3 regions of the Virgibacillus sp. Bac332 genome follow, and region 3 is predicted to be linked to each of the others. Evidence: riboswitches for the same ligand, from Rfam matches in the RefSeq annotation. Region 3 holds a riboswitch; each other region holds the start of a gene.
What was found. Region 3 has a riboswitch for thiamine pyrophosphate ahead of thiT (energy-coupled thiamine transporter ThiT). Riboswitches for the same ligand answer to the same signal wherever they lie in the genome.
Positions count from the first base shown of each region.

Region 1: it holds a riboswitch for thiamine pyrophosphate, as region 3 does, so the genes downstream of both, D9782_RS20915 (ABC transporter substrate-binding protein) here and thiT (energy-coupled thiamine transporter ThiT) in region 3, are expected to answer to the same signal.
Region 2: it holds a riboswitch for thiamine pyrophosphate, as region 3 does, so the genes downstream of both, D9782_RS01815 (lipoate--protein ligase family protein) here and thiT (energy-coupled thiamine transporter ThiT) in region 3, are expected to answer to the same signal.

Region 1 is NZ_CP033046.1:4,259,867-4,264,263, reverse strand. Features, by position in the region: gene eno (phosphopyruvate hydratase) at 1-829, shown strand, start outside; TPP riboswitch at 1,172-1,281, shown strand; gene D9782_RS20915 (ABC transporter substrate-binding protein) at 1,597-2,610, shown strand; gene D9782_RS20910 (thiamine-binding protein) at 2,614-2,904, shown strand; gene D9782_RS20905 (ABC transporter permease) at 2,904-3,674, shown strand; gene D9782_RS20900 (ABC transporter ATP-binding protein) at 3,667-4,397, shown strand, end outside.
Region 2 is NZ_CP033046.1:394,932-399,328, forward strand. Features, by position in the region: gene hprK (HPr(Ser) kinase/phosphatase) at 1-284, opposite strand, end outside; gene lipA (lipoyl synthase) at 390-1,334, opposite strand; gene D9782_RS01815 (lipoate--protein ligase family protein) at 1,327-2,148, opposite strand; TPP riboswitch at 2,300-2,407, opposite strand; gene D9782_RS01820 (PTS sugar transporter subunit IIB) at 2,703-3,005, opposite strand; gene D9782_RS01825 (PTS lactose/cellobiose transporter subunit IIA) at 3,010-3,339, opposite strand; gene D9782_RS01830 (PTS sugar transporter subunit IIC) at 3,344-4,397, opposite strand, start outside.
Region 3 is NZ_CP033046.1:2,863,551-2,867,947, reverse strand. Features, by position in the region: gene D9782_RS13595 (hypothetical protein) at 1-498, opposite strand, end outside; gene D9782_RS13590 (YflT domain-containing protein) at 611-961, shown strand; gene thiT (energy-coupled thiamine transporter ThiT) at 1,473-2,042, opposite strand; TPP riboswitch at 2,151-2,253, opposite strand; gene D9782_RS13580 (M3 family oligoendopeptidase) at 2,513-4,297, opposite strand.

The sequences.
Region 1 (4,397 bases), 1.4 Mb from region 3:
TGAGCATGCCGATAATAACGTAGATATTCAAGAGTTTATGGTTATGCCAGTTGGAGCAGAAACGTTCCAAGAAGCACTACGTACGGGTGCTGAAATTTTCCATTCATTGAAAAATGTATTAAAATCAAAGGGGTATAACACAGCTGTTGGTGACGAAGGCGGATTTGCACCAAACCTTGCTTCTAATGAAGAAGCTTTACAAACAATTGTGGAAGCAATTGAAGCTGCTGGTTACAAGCCAGGAGAAGAAGTGAAGCTTGCAATGGATGTTGCTGCTTCAGAAATATATGAAGATGGTAAATATAATCTAAAAGGTGAAGGTGTTGTTCGTACTTCTGAAGAGATGGTTGATTGGTATGAAGACATGATCAACAAATACCCAATTATCTCCATTGAAGATGGACTAGATGAAAATGATTGGGATGGATTTAAAGTATTAACAGATCGTCTTGGTGGACGAGTACAGCTTGTCGGAGATGATTTATTTGTAACAAATACTAATAAGCTTTCCAAAGGTATTGAACAAGGTATTGGAAACTCTATCTTAGTAAAAGTTAATCAAATCGGTACATTAACAGAGACGTTCGAAGCAATCGAAATGGCAAAACGCGCTGGCTATACAGCGGTTATCTCACACCGTTCAGGAGAAACAGAAGATGCAACGATCGCTGACATTGCTGTAGCGACTAATGCAGGTCAGATCAAAACAGGTGCACCTTCTCGAACAGATCGTGTAGCTAAATACAATCAACTGCTTCGCATTGAAGATGAGCTAGCAGGCATGGGTGAATATGCTGGTAAGACAGCGTTCTATAACCTAAATAAATAGGGAAGAAAACCTCTTAAGGTATGGTGGTTATACTTTAAGAGGTTTTTTATAGGTTTATCCCACACATATAACTGGCAGTAATAATCCACTTTAAGCAATAAAGTAAAACCACTATGGGGAAGTGGAGGATCGATTGCCGGTAAATGTCCGGTCGGTTCAAAGGATTTTAGGTCTGTGGTGCTAACAATCAATGTGGGATAAATAAAACCCCCACTGATTAAAGTGTCACTTTATGCAGAAGTTGCTTCTATGTTCATAGAAGTTTCTATATTTTTTGAGTTTCTTAAACTTGATTAAATGGACGAATTATGTCATAGTTACTATGGAATTAATAATAGAATACTAAAGTTGTAGGGGGACCAGTGTTGCTGGTTGAGATTGTATCCGTAAGGTACTGACTCTTAGAACCTGATCTGGTTTAAACCAGCGTAGGGAACATGTTTGATACATCAAATATTAAGTTGTATATGCCCTAATGGTGATTAACCATCTAGGGCATTTTTTATAGTCTAAGAAATTATAAAATTTGCGTGTTGAGCTGCGTCCAGCTCCAGCGCCCAGAAACTAGGCTACTTCATCATGAATCGCCCTAATCTAAATCATCATCGGCTCGCAAGCTCACCGTGAGTCCTTTATCTCCGTTGAATCGTCGCTGCGTTGCTAATCGGGTGTTTGCGCTTTTATTCTTAGCGAAGGAATTACAGTCAAACAAGATGATACATACGCTGTTCCTTACAATGAGAAAGGTATTCAAGAGGAGGAAAACATTGAAGAAGCTTTTACTGCTTAGTTTAGGGATTACACTGCTTATATTAACGGCATGTGGTACAGAAGAGAAAGAACAAAGTCAGCAGAACAATGACTCAACAGAAAAGAAAAAGATCTCTGTTGTACTTGATTGGACACCAAATACGAATCATACAGGATTATATGTTGCAAAAGAGAAGGGATATTTTGAAGAGCAAGGCCTTGATGTGGACATAATTATGCCTGGTGAAGCGGGAGCAGATCAGTTAATTGCATCTGGTAAAGCAGATTTTGGTGTGAGTTATCAGGAGGGGATTACTGAAGCTCGTGTACAAGATATACCGATTGTTTCCATTGCTGCTGTTATACAGCATAATACCTCAGGTTTTGCCTCACCCAAGAATAAACAGATTACTACACCTAAAGATTTTGAAGATAAAACATATGGTGGCTGGGGAGCTCCGGTAGAAAAAGCGGTTCTAACCTCACTCATGCAGCAGGAAAATGCTAATGTAGAATCAGTTGATATTATCAACATGGGCGATACGGACTTTTTTACTGCGGTGAAAAGAGATATTGATTTTGCGTGGATTTATTATGGTTGGACTGGTGTAGAGGCAGAGCTCCGTGATGAAGAAATTAATATGGTGTATTTAACCGATTATTCGTCAAATTTAGATTATTACACGCCGGTTTTAGCTACCAATGAAAAAATGATCAAAGATGATCCAGAAACAGTTAAGCAATTCTTAGCTGCAGTATCTAAAGGTTATAATCTAGCAATTGAGCAACCAGAGGAAGCCGCTGATATCTTAATTAACGCTGTTCCTGATTTGGATGCAGAATTAGTAAAAGCAAGTCAAGCTTGGTTAGCGTCAAAGTATCAAGATGATGCGGACCAGTGGGGGAAACAAAAGCAAGAGGTATGGGAGAATTACGCCAATTGGATGTATGAGAATGAGCTGTTAGATAAACCGTTAGATAGTGAAAAAGCATTTACAAATGAGTTTTTACCAGAAACAAAGGAGGAATAAATGATGGCAGATGCACTAGTTAGTATTCAAATTATCCCGAAAACGAAAAATGGTGAAGATGTTATTCCGTATGTGGATGAAGCGATTAAGATTATCGATCATTCCGGAGTTAAGTATCAGGTAAGTCCACTAGAAACTACAATGCAAGGTGATCTTGCAGAACTATTTGGAATTATTGAGAAGATGAATAAAAGGATGACTGAAATTGGTTGTGAAAATGTTATTTCACAGGTGAAGGTTCTTTATCAACCTTCTGGAGCTTCCATGGAACAATTAACGGAGAAGTATCGCTAATGAGAAGATTGCGAGAAAAGGGATGGCGACCAGCTCTGGTCCTCATCCTTTTCCTTATCAGTTGGGAAATAGCTTGTCGTATTTTTTCGATCCCAGCTTGGCTACTACCTGCTCCAAGTGTAATATGGCAAGAAGCTGTCAATGGCTGGCCAAATTATGCTAGTCATCTACAATCGACTATCCAACTATCGATTATCGGATTTATGATAGGCAGCAGTGTAGGTACGCTCGTTGCTGTTTGTCTTCATCTCATTCCGACAGTTAGGGAAGCCTTTTATCCATTATTAATAATATCACAGAATATACCTATTATTATTTTAGCTCCCTTATTAGTAATTTGGTTTGGTTTTGGAATATTGCCGAAATTAATTGTTATTACACTTGTTTGTTTTTTTCCAATAACTATAGCAGCTTTAGATGGATTTAGACAAACAAGTGGAGAACTGAAACACTATATGCAAATGACAGGTGCCAGTAAAGGGCAAATCTTTCGTAAGCTAGAGTGGCCATATGGATTACCTTCTTTGTTTAGTGGTTTAAAGATATCGGCGACATATAGCGTAATGGGAGCGGTGATATCTGAATGGCTTGGTGCAAGTGAAGGAATTGGAGTATATATGACTTTGGCATCTTCGTCTTTCCGAACAGATCGTGTCTTTGTTGCTATCTTATTTATAGTGCTGTTAAGTTTATTGTTTTTTGGTTGTATTTCATTAATTGAAAAAAGAGTAATTAAATGGAAACCGGAAGAAGGGAAGATCAGTGAGTAACTTAGAACTTGTAAATCTAACAAAAAAATATGGGGAAACTACTATTCTTAATCGTATTTCATTAACGGTGCGAAACGGAGAGTTTGTTTCGATTGTTGGACCATCAGGAAGTGGGAAGAGCACGTTATTTCGACTGATTGGAGGGATTACCTCACCTAATTCCGGTACGATTAAATTAAATGGAAAAGAGATTATCGGCAAACGGGGATTCATCAGCTATATGCCTCAATCAGATTCCTTACTTCCTTGGCGTTCGATTTTACAAAATGTTGTCTTAGCGGCAGAAATTGCAGGTAGAAAAGATGAATTAGAAGCAAAACGAATGCTAGAACGAGCTGGCTTAAAAGGATATGAAAATGCATATCCCCATGAATTATCTGGAGGAATGAAGCAGCGCGCTTCTTTTGTACGCAGTATTTTAAGTCCCCAGCCTGTTATTTGTTTAGATGAACCATTTTCCGCATTGGATGAATTTACCCGTTTGGACATGCAAAAGTGGTTATTAGCAATGTGGAATGAGCATCAACGATCAATCCTTTTCGTAACGCATAATATAGAAGAAGCATTATTTCTATCTGATCGTGTGATCGTGTTGTCAGCTCGTCCGGCTTCGATAAAAAAAGAATTCACAATTCCTTTTTCAAGACCAAGAGAGGAAGCGTTAGTTTTATCAGAAGCATTTCTAGAGTATAAGAAAAGGATATATCAGGAATTGAGGGCTAC
Region 2 (4,397 bases), 2.1 Mb from region 3:
AATCCCTCTTGATTTGATGTAACAATAAAACAAGGTGGATGATAGTTTACGATGTTACCGATACGTAGCTGCCGCTCCTCATGTGATAATTGATGTAAGTAGGTAATTTCTTTTCTTCCCAATACTTGAACGTGTTCCATCGGAAAGAAATCAAAGTATCCAATAAACTCCAATCCAGGCCGATGCGTTCTAGCTTTTGTTATCGTTCGGTTCAATTGGTCCTTTCCTGCCAATACTTCCAAACTAAATTGCTTTGCTAGTTGCTTTATTGTTACAGCATTCATCTGTATACGCTCCATTTCTATTCACTTCATAGGTCTGAATCTCTTGACTATTCTTATTACGAAAAACAGATACAAGAAGTTTCATGATAACGTATCATGATGAAGTTAAAAAGTGAAGTCGACTTCCTTATTTTCCTGTTTTTCATAGCCCTTCATATAATTAATTCGACGCTGTGCAGAAGCTTGTGTTACTTGCTCATCTGCATGATAGGAAGAACGAACTAATGGACCTGCCTCACAATGCCTGAAGCCTTTATTAATAGCTATTTCCTTCAGCTCTTTAAACTCATCAGGATGATAATAACGCTCTACATTTAAATGTTTTTTAGTTGGTTGTAAGTATTGACCAATTGTTACAATGTCTACCTGATGTGCTAACAGATCATCCATCGCTTGAATAATCTCCTCTTTTTCTTCTCCTAAACCTACCATAATACTAGATTTTGTTGGTGTGTTTGGAGCAATTTCTTTTACCCGTTGAAGTAGCTGCAAGGAACGGTCATACATCGCTCTGGCACGTACACGTTTTGTTAATCTCCTTACCGTTTCAATATTATGGTTAAAAATATCTGGAGCACTATCCATAAGTGTATGCAGACTATCATAGTCACCCTTCATATCAGAAGGTAGAATTTCAATAGTACAGCCAGGATTTTTTCTTCGTACTGCTCGAACAGTTTCAGCAAAAACGGCAGCACCACCATCATTTAAGTCATCGCGAGCAACTGCTGTTACAACAACATGTCTAAGCCCCATTACAACAACAGAATCCGCAACTCTTTCTGGCTCTCCCCAATCCAGTTCATTTGGCAGTCCAGTCTTTACAGCACAAAAACGGCATCCTCGTGTACATGTATCTCCAAGAATCATAAAGGTAGCTGTTTTTCTTTCACTCCAGCATTCATGAATATTCGGGCAACGCGCCTCTTCACATACAGTGTTTAAGCGATTATCACGCATTAGTTTTTTTAGTCCTCTGTATGATTTATTCGTATTTAACTTTGTTTTTAACCATTCAGGCTTTCGAATATACGTCTGATCTTTAGGCATGGGTGACCGCTCCTTTTCTCGTGTTCTCATCAGAATAGTTTGTTTCAGCAAGTTTATATACTTCATCCCATTGACTTTTCGTTAATGAAAAAGGCTCTAGCTTAATGTTTAGTCCTTTCGAGAACCCCTCCATAAAAGCAGGTTTAATTGTTTCGTACGAATGCGCTTGATTTGTTAACTGATTAATTGTTGTTGCTTTTTTCCAAAAGCCTTGTTTTTTTCTTTCTTTCAATTTGTCTGAAGGAAATATAAATAGATCGAATAGCAAATCAATGTTCATGGTTATCGGTATCGATCCATGCTGAAGCAGTACCCCTTTTTTTCTAGTTTGTGCATTTCCTGAGAGTTTTTTACCATCTGCAACCATTTCATAAAAAGCAGGCCGCTCGAAGCAAATACTACTTCTCTCCTTGGAAAATGATTCAGCGTAGGTTGCTTCTATTCCTAAGTTTTGATAACCTTTTAGAATTCCTTTCGACAAATCATAATAAGCTTGGCGAATCGAAGAAGCTATCATAGGATGATCCTCAGAAATAACAATACTGTATGTTAATTCATCATCATGCAATACCGCACTTCCACCTGTCATTCTGCGTACAAACTGACATTGATGTTTTTTTACACCTTCTAAGTCAATTTTTCCATCTACTTTTTGAAAATGACCAATCGAAAGTGTCGGTTTCATCCATCGATAAAACCGTAATGTCGGCGGTATTTTCCCTTCATAATGCCAATGAAGCAAGGCTTCATCTAATGCCATATTAATGGAAGCATCATGTGGTACATTTTCTAAAAATCCCCATTGTTCATGCATGAAAATCGCCTCCCAATAAGAAATCGACTTCCAGCACATAGAAAGAGCTATCGAGATCAAAACTAGACTGACTACCTGCAAAACAGAGAACGATTTGCTATACATTAAATTAAAAACTGCATTCCTTGTGAATGCAGTCAACATTTATGTAGCCTTGGTGACCACACTTTCCCACGCAGGCATTATCCTGTTCGGGTACAGAGGGTCAAAACGAATACGTCTTTCTCAGCTATTCCAAATAGCTCCCCTAGTGCTGTAACATTTCCTATTAAATTTTCTAACAAAAACAGCTTAACAAGATTGGTATAAATTGTAAAGGTCTAAATAAGAAAACTCTGATAGCTCACCTTTAGCAAACTAATAAATCCCTTTAAAACGCTATACGACCAAACAACATGAATGTCGCCTAGTTCTGGAGGCTGGGGCTGGACGCGGCCCAAAACGCGCCTATTTTCCACATTGGCAAATTTTACTATTTCCTAGACGATAAAAAAATAGCTGCGCTGTAATCCATCGCTTCAGAAAACAGGCAGCTATTCCTTTCATGTATGAAATTATTTTGCAAGCTCTACTGCCTGATCTAAAACTTTATCACCTTGTATCATGCCGTATGCCATTTGATCGATTACATCGACGGCAATGCCATGTGGTTCAACCTGTTCTTTAATTTTCTTTTCTAAATAGCGAACCTGTGGACCAATTAATACAACGTCTAGATTATCTAATTCATTTTTTAACTGTGATTCAGCAACTGCATTTATTTCTGCATCTAGATTCCGCTCCTCAGCTGCCTGCTTCATTTTTTTAACAAGCATAGACGTTGACATCCCCGCTGAACAAACTAGTATAATTTTCATTTTATTATCCCTCCAATGTTTGTATTTTCTCATACATGTCTATCATTTCAACCGCTAAGTCTTTCACTGTCATAGCCGTCATTAGATGATCCTGCGCATGGATCAATATTACGGATAAATCCGTTTGTTTTCCATCTGCTTCTTCCTGTAAGAGTTTTGTTTGCATATGGTGTGCGTCATTAAATTCTTTATCAGCCGCTTCAATCTTTTGACGTGCCTCGTTGAACTGGTATGCCTTTGCATAAGAAATCGCTTCCATCGCATGTGACCTTGCATTTCCAGCATGTAAAATAATTTGGAAAGATAACATTTGAACATCCTCTGTTGTTTCCATTGTATTAACCCTCTTTTCGTTGTCTTAGTGTTCTAACTCCTGCCATTATAAACGGTATATACATAAGTACAGCAAGCGTTAAATTAAATACCTGTAAAGCAATTCCACGCCAGCTTCCTCCAGTTACTAAGTAACCGCTTAAAATTGGTGGCGTTGTCCACGGCAAGATCGCCACTGTTCTTGGAACTAGCCCAGTCGCCAATGCTATATATGACGTAACAGTTAACGTAACCGGTATCAAAATAAAAGGAATTAACATTGCAGGATTCAAAACAATTGGCAAACCAAATATTACTGGCTCGTTAATGTTAAATAACCCTGCTGGTGCAGATAATTTTGCCACTTGACGATAAGGGTGATTCTTTTCTCTACGGATGACAATAAAGATAGCAATTAATAAGGCAATTGTGGTACCAGATCCACCCATGAACACGAATGAGTCAAGGAATGGCTTTGTTACAATATTTGGTACTTCAAATGCGGACATTCCACTCTTAAATAGATCTAAATTTTGTTCAATTAATGGTAAATATAATGGTTCAATAACGGATCCAATAATATTCGTACCATGTAAACCAAAGAACCATAGTAAATGATTGAGGAATGAGACAACCATTGCTGCAGGCAGCGTATTCCCTAACCCCTGTAATGGTTCTTGAATAACATTGAAAATAACCTCAAACACGCTTTGCTCTGCAAATACATTCATCAATGCTTGGAAGAAACCAAGAATGATGAGTATAATTACTGCAGGAATTAAAGCTTTAAAAGAACGAGTTACTCCTTCAGGAACACCTTCTGGCATTTTAATTGTCATTTTCGATTTTATTAAGATTCTGAATAATTCCGTTAATACTAATGCAAGAATAATCCCGACGAATAACCCTTGTGTCCCCAACCATGCTGCATTCAAGCCACCATCCTCAGTCCATGGGACGAGCATAATGAAGCCCCCAGCAGATATTAGACCTGCTGATAAGCCATCAACATCATAGGACTTAGCTAAATTATAAGCGATAGAAAAAGAAACTAAAAGTCCCAATACAGCAAAGGTTCCA
Region 3 (4,397 bases):
TTGCACAATATAATCAGAGGAAAGTGCCATTCCTTGACCAGCTATTGCTATTGCTACTGCAGCCGTAATTGCTGGTAGACCTGCTCGGATTGCAGCGGGTACCAAAAGCGCACATATTAGGGGTACTGCTGGTGTTGGCCAAAAGAATAGAGATATCAAATAGGTAGCAATAACTAAAACAAAATAAGATATATGACCATTTACCATTATTTTTTGTATTGGCTGAATCATTCGTTTATCTGCACCTAAATCACGTAATGAATTTAATAACGCGAGCATAAAGGTGATGATTAAAAAAATACTAAATAGTTCTTGTGCTGCTACAAGATTTGCATGAAATATTGCGGTAAATCCAGCAATTAGACTACCTTTATAAACCCACGCAATAATAAATGTACCAAATAACGTTGGTAATACGATTCCCTTCCGCATGACCATTGTGCCTATAATTAGTAAGGTAAACAAACCATATAAAATATGGGATATTGAAAGCTCCACGCCAACCTCTTCCTCTCCAATGGATGTGCTATAGCCTATGCAATTCGTACATGTTTAGTTCTTCTAGCGTTGGGTATGATAATAATGAAAGATTGATAAGGAGGTAATTTTAATGAAACCATTTATAAAAGAATATACAAATGATCAGCAATTAAAGGAAGCTATTCAAATACTAAAGGATAAAGGTATTCATAAAGAAGATGTGTATGTTTTATCCCATGATGATGATCGAACAAACCGAATAGCTGATGGTGCGGATGCGAATACCATAGGAATAAGGGAAATGGATATTGGACATGCCGTTGGTAATCTTTTTAGTACACAAGGTGATGAACTAAGAACGAAATTAACCGAAATAGGATTCTCTCAAGCAGAAGCTGAAAACTATGAGGAAGATATGGATGAAGGAAAAGTACTCTTGATTGTAACTAACCATGAGGAAGTTAATAGGTATTTACAATAAAAGCATAAATCTCTACTATACAGTAGTTTTTCATAATTAAACGTTTTAATCTGTCAGTAAGAAAAAGATAACTTGCTTATGATAGGCAAGTTATCAATGCTGTTTCACCAATTCTAATTGGGTGAAGCAGCTTTTCTCATAGTCTAGGAAGAAAATATAAAATTTACCCATTTGGATAAATAGGGGCGTGTTGAGCCGCGTCCAGCTCCAGCGCCCAGAAACGATGTGACTTCACAATCGCCCGCCCTACGAGCTGACTAGCTCCAGTCGCTACGTTTCTAATGCGCTTTTGTTATGAAATAAAGATAATAAAGAGCTTGGGAAAAAACAAAATATTTCTTACTCTGAATAATCATTTTATCAGTCTCGATAATAATTGCCGCAATTGATTAAGCTTGATTTCACCTCTCACTATAACTCTAAACTACTAAATAGAAAATAGTGGGCAAAATCCTCGAGTCAATAACTACCCACTAATCTTCGTATATTTATTATGAGGAAAACTCCTAGATTAAGCGGACATACGTAATAGTGTACGTGGTTGTTTTTGAAATAAAAAGAACACAAGAACCGTACTTAATATAAAGCCAGGTAACATGTACGATCCGTTATATAGCAACGAGTATAACCATACAGGCTGACCTTCTGGCGCAAATTCACCAAAGAATACAATCCCTCCAGTGAAATGGGCTAAAAAGCGTAAAGCTGATCCTAAAAACACGCCTACAGCAATATAATATAGGCTTGTTTTCGTTTTTCCTTCTTTAACTACTGCTTGGACAGGTTTTGCAAAAATTCCTGCAAAACCTAATACGGTAAACGCAACAATATAATCTAAGAACCCTTGTAGGGGTACGAAGACTGTTGGCCCAAATAATAATTGTAATCCTCCCAACAGCAATCCAGCTAATAAACCGCCCTTGACCCCCCAGCGAAATGCGACAATAAAAATCGGTATCATCGCAAAGGATATGGAGCCACCTTGAGCCCAAACCTTAAATGATAAAAATGGTATAAAATCCAATAAAAATGCAAAAGCTGCAAAAATGGCTACTTCTACTAAAAATAATGTGCGCCTCATATCTTTCTCCTCCCCTTTTTTATGCAGTTAAGTAACTTATCCATACAAAAAAAGCAATGCCAAGGGGAAGACTTCCTGATGGGGAATCTGCTCACATTACTTTTCTGTCCATCAAAAAAGCCACCATCCCTACGCTAGTACTAACTAACAGGTTCAAAGGGTAAGAACAGTTATGTTCACTCTCAGCCAATTGGCTCCCCCTGTAGGCTTCTAACTTATATTTGCTTCTTTTGTCTTACTGTTTAGTGAAACTTCAATCAGTGGGGGTTTTTGTTTATACCTCTGATTGAGAGATAAACTAATCAGACATTTACCGGCAGTCGATTCCCCCACTTACCAATAATGGTTTCACTTTATTCCTTGAAGTGGGGTTCTTACTATCAGTTACATGTGGAATAAATAAGAAACTACTTTTCACTGCCTATTTACTACAAGTATTGTACATGACATATCGTAAAAACACAACAGCGTTACAACGAAAGATATTCGTCAACATCATTGACACATAATTGAATAGCAGCTTCCCAGAATTCAGGCTTAGTTAAATCTGTATCCAAATGTTTTTTAGCAAGATCCTCTACGTTCATGCGACCAGTATCCCTTAAAAGCGAAATATATGCATCTTCAAAACTATCTTCGTTTTCTTGTGCTTTTGCATAGATACCTAGACTGAAAAGATAACCAAATGTATAAGGGAAATTGTAAAATGGCACCCTTGTTATGTGAAAATGTAATTTAGATGCCCAAAAATTAGGATCATACTCCGATAATGCATCACAATATGCCTCTTTCTGTGCTTCTATCATCAAATCGTTTAATCTTTTCACTGGCACTAATCCTTGTTTCCTTTCTTCATAAAAACGCCTTTCAAAGATAAAACGGGAATGTATATTCATAAAAAAAGCAATGCTCCGCTGAATCTTATCCTCTAATAAACTTTTCTTTTCCGCAATCGAACGTGCGCTTTTTACCGACGCATCTGCAACAACCATTTCAGCAAATGTTGACGCTGTTTCAGCAACATTCATTGCATACCGTTGATTAAGTCCATTTACATCATTCATTACATGTTGATGATAAGCATGCCCTAACTCATGAGCTAACGTTGCAATATTAGATGAAGTACCTGAATAAGTCATAAAAATGCGTGTTTGCTTACTATCAGGGAAACTTGTACAAAATCCTCCCGGACGCTTATTTGGACGATCCTCAGCCTCAATCCACCTATTTTCAAAGGCCATTTTCGCAAAATCAGCCATTTGGGGACTAAACTGAGTAAAATGTTCGACAATAAAGTCAGCTCCTTCTTCAAACGACGAAGTCTTAACCACTTTGTTTACTGGTGCTCCAACATCATAAATACTTAGTTTGTTAAGTCCAAGTAGTTTGGCCTTGTTCATAAGATACTCTACAAAGGGATGCTTATATTTTTTTATTGCAGTCCACATCGCATCTAATGTTTCTTTTCTCATACGGTTCAAAGCCAATGGTTCTTGCAAAACTTCATTCCAATTTCTATGCTTATATGTTTGTAAACGAAAGCCAGCTAGGTGGTTTAATGTTTGACCAAATAAACTAGCGTTATTCTTCCAAGCTTTATCTAGCTGTTGAAACACTTGCTTACGATATGAACGGTTTGGGTGTGTTAGTTTATTTGTAGCCTGCCCAATAGAATAGCTTTTCGTTTCCCCATCCTCTACCATATCTACACTCATATTTCCTATAATCACATCGTACATTTGTCCCCAAGCGTGATATCCATCAATTGCCAGATCATTGATAAGAACCTCTTGATCTCGCACCAATTGTTCGTTTGCATGATTTCTAAATTCTTCTAACACATATGCTACATCAACTAAATCCTCACTTTTTACAAGTTGGTCCCATACTATGTCAGGAATGTCGACTAGTTTTTGTTCAAATGTCGTTTGAATCGTATCCATTTCGGCTTTTATTTCATGGCGTCTACTGACTAATAAATTTGCTTTCTCGTCTTTAAGATTCTGTGCACTTAAACAGCTTATAAAAGCAAATGCTTCTCGTACTTTCTTCATCGTTGCTTCCAATTGTTTAATAAGTAACACTAATGTTTCTTTATCTCCGTCTCGTTTCTTAGGAGAAAAGTAAGATACCGTGTTAAAAAGGTTTTTCATTTCTTCCTGTGTGGATTGTAAATATGTATGAAATGCTTTTGAGTCACTACCTCCGGGAAAAATCACGTCTAGATCCCATGTAGGATGTAACGTCTGTTCCATTAAATCGCCCCTCTATTTAAAATTAAATTAATCACCCTAACTACATATTATAACAAAAATAAGAATATTTTCATTAGAAAAACAATTGTTCTAATAATCT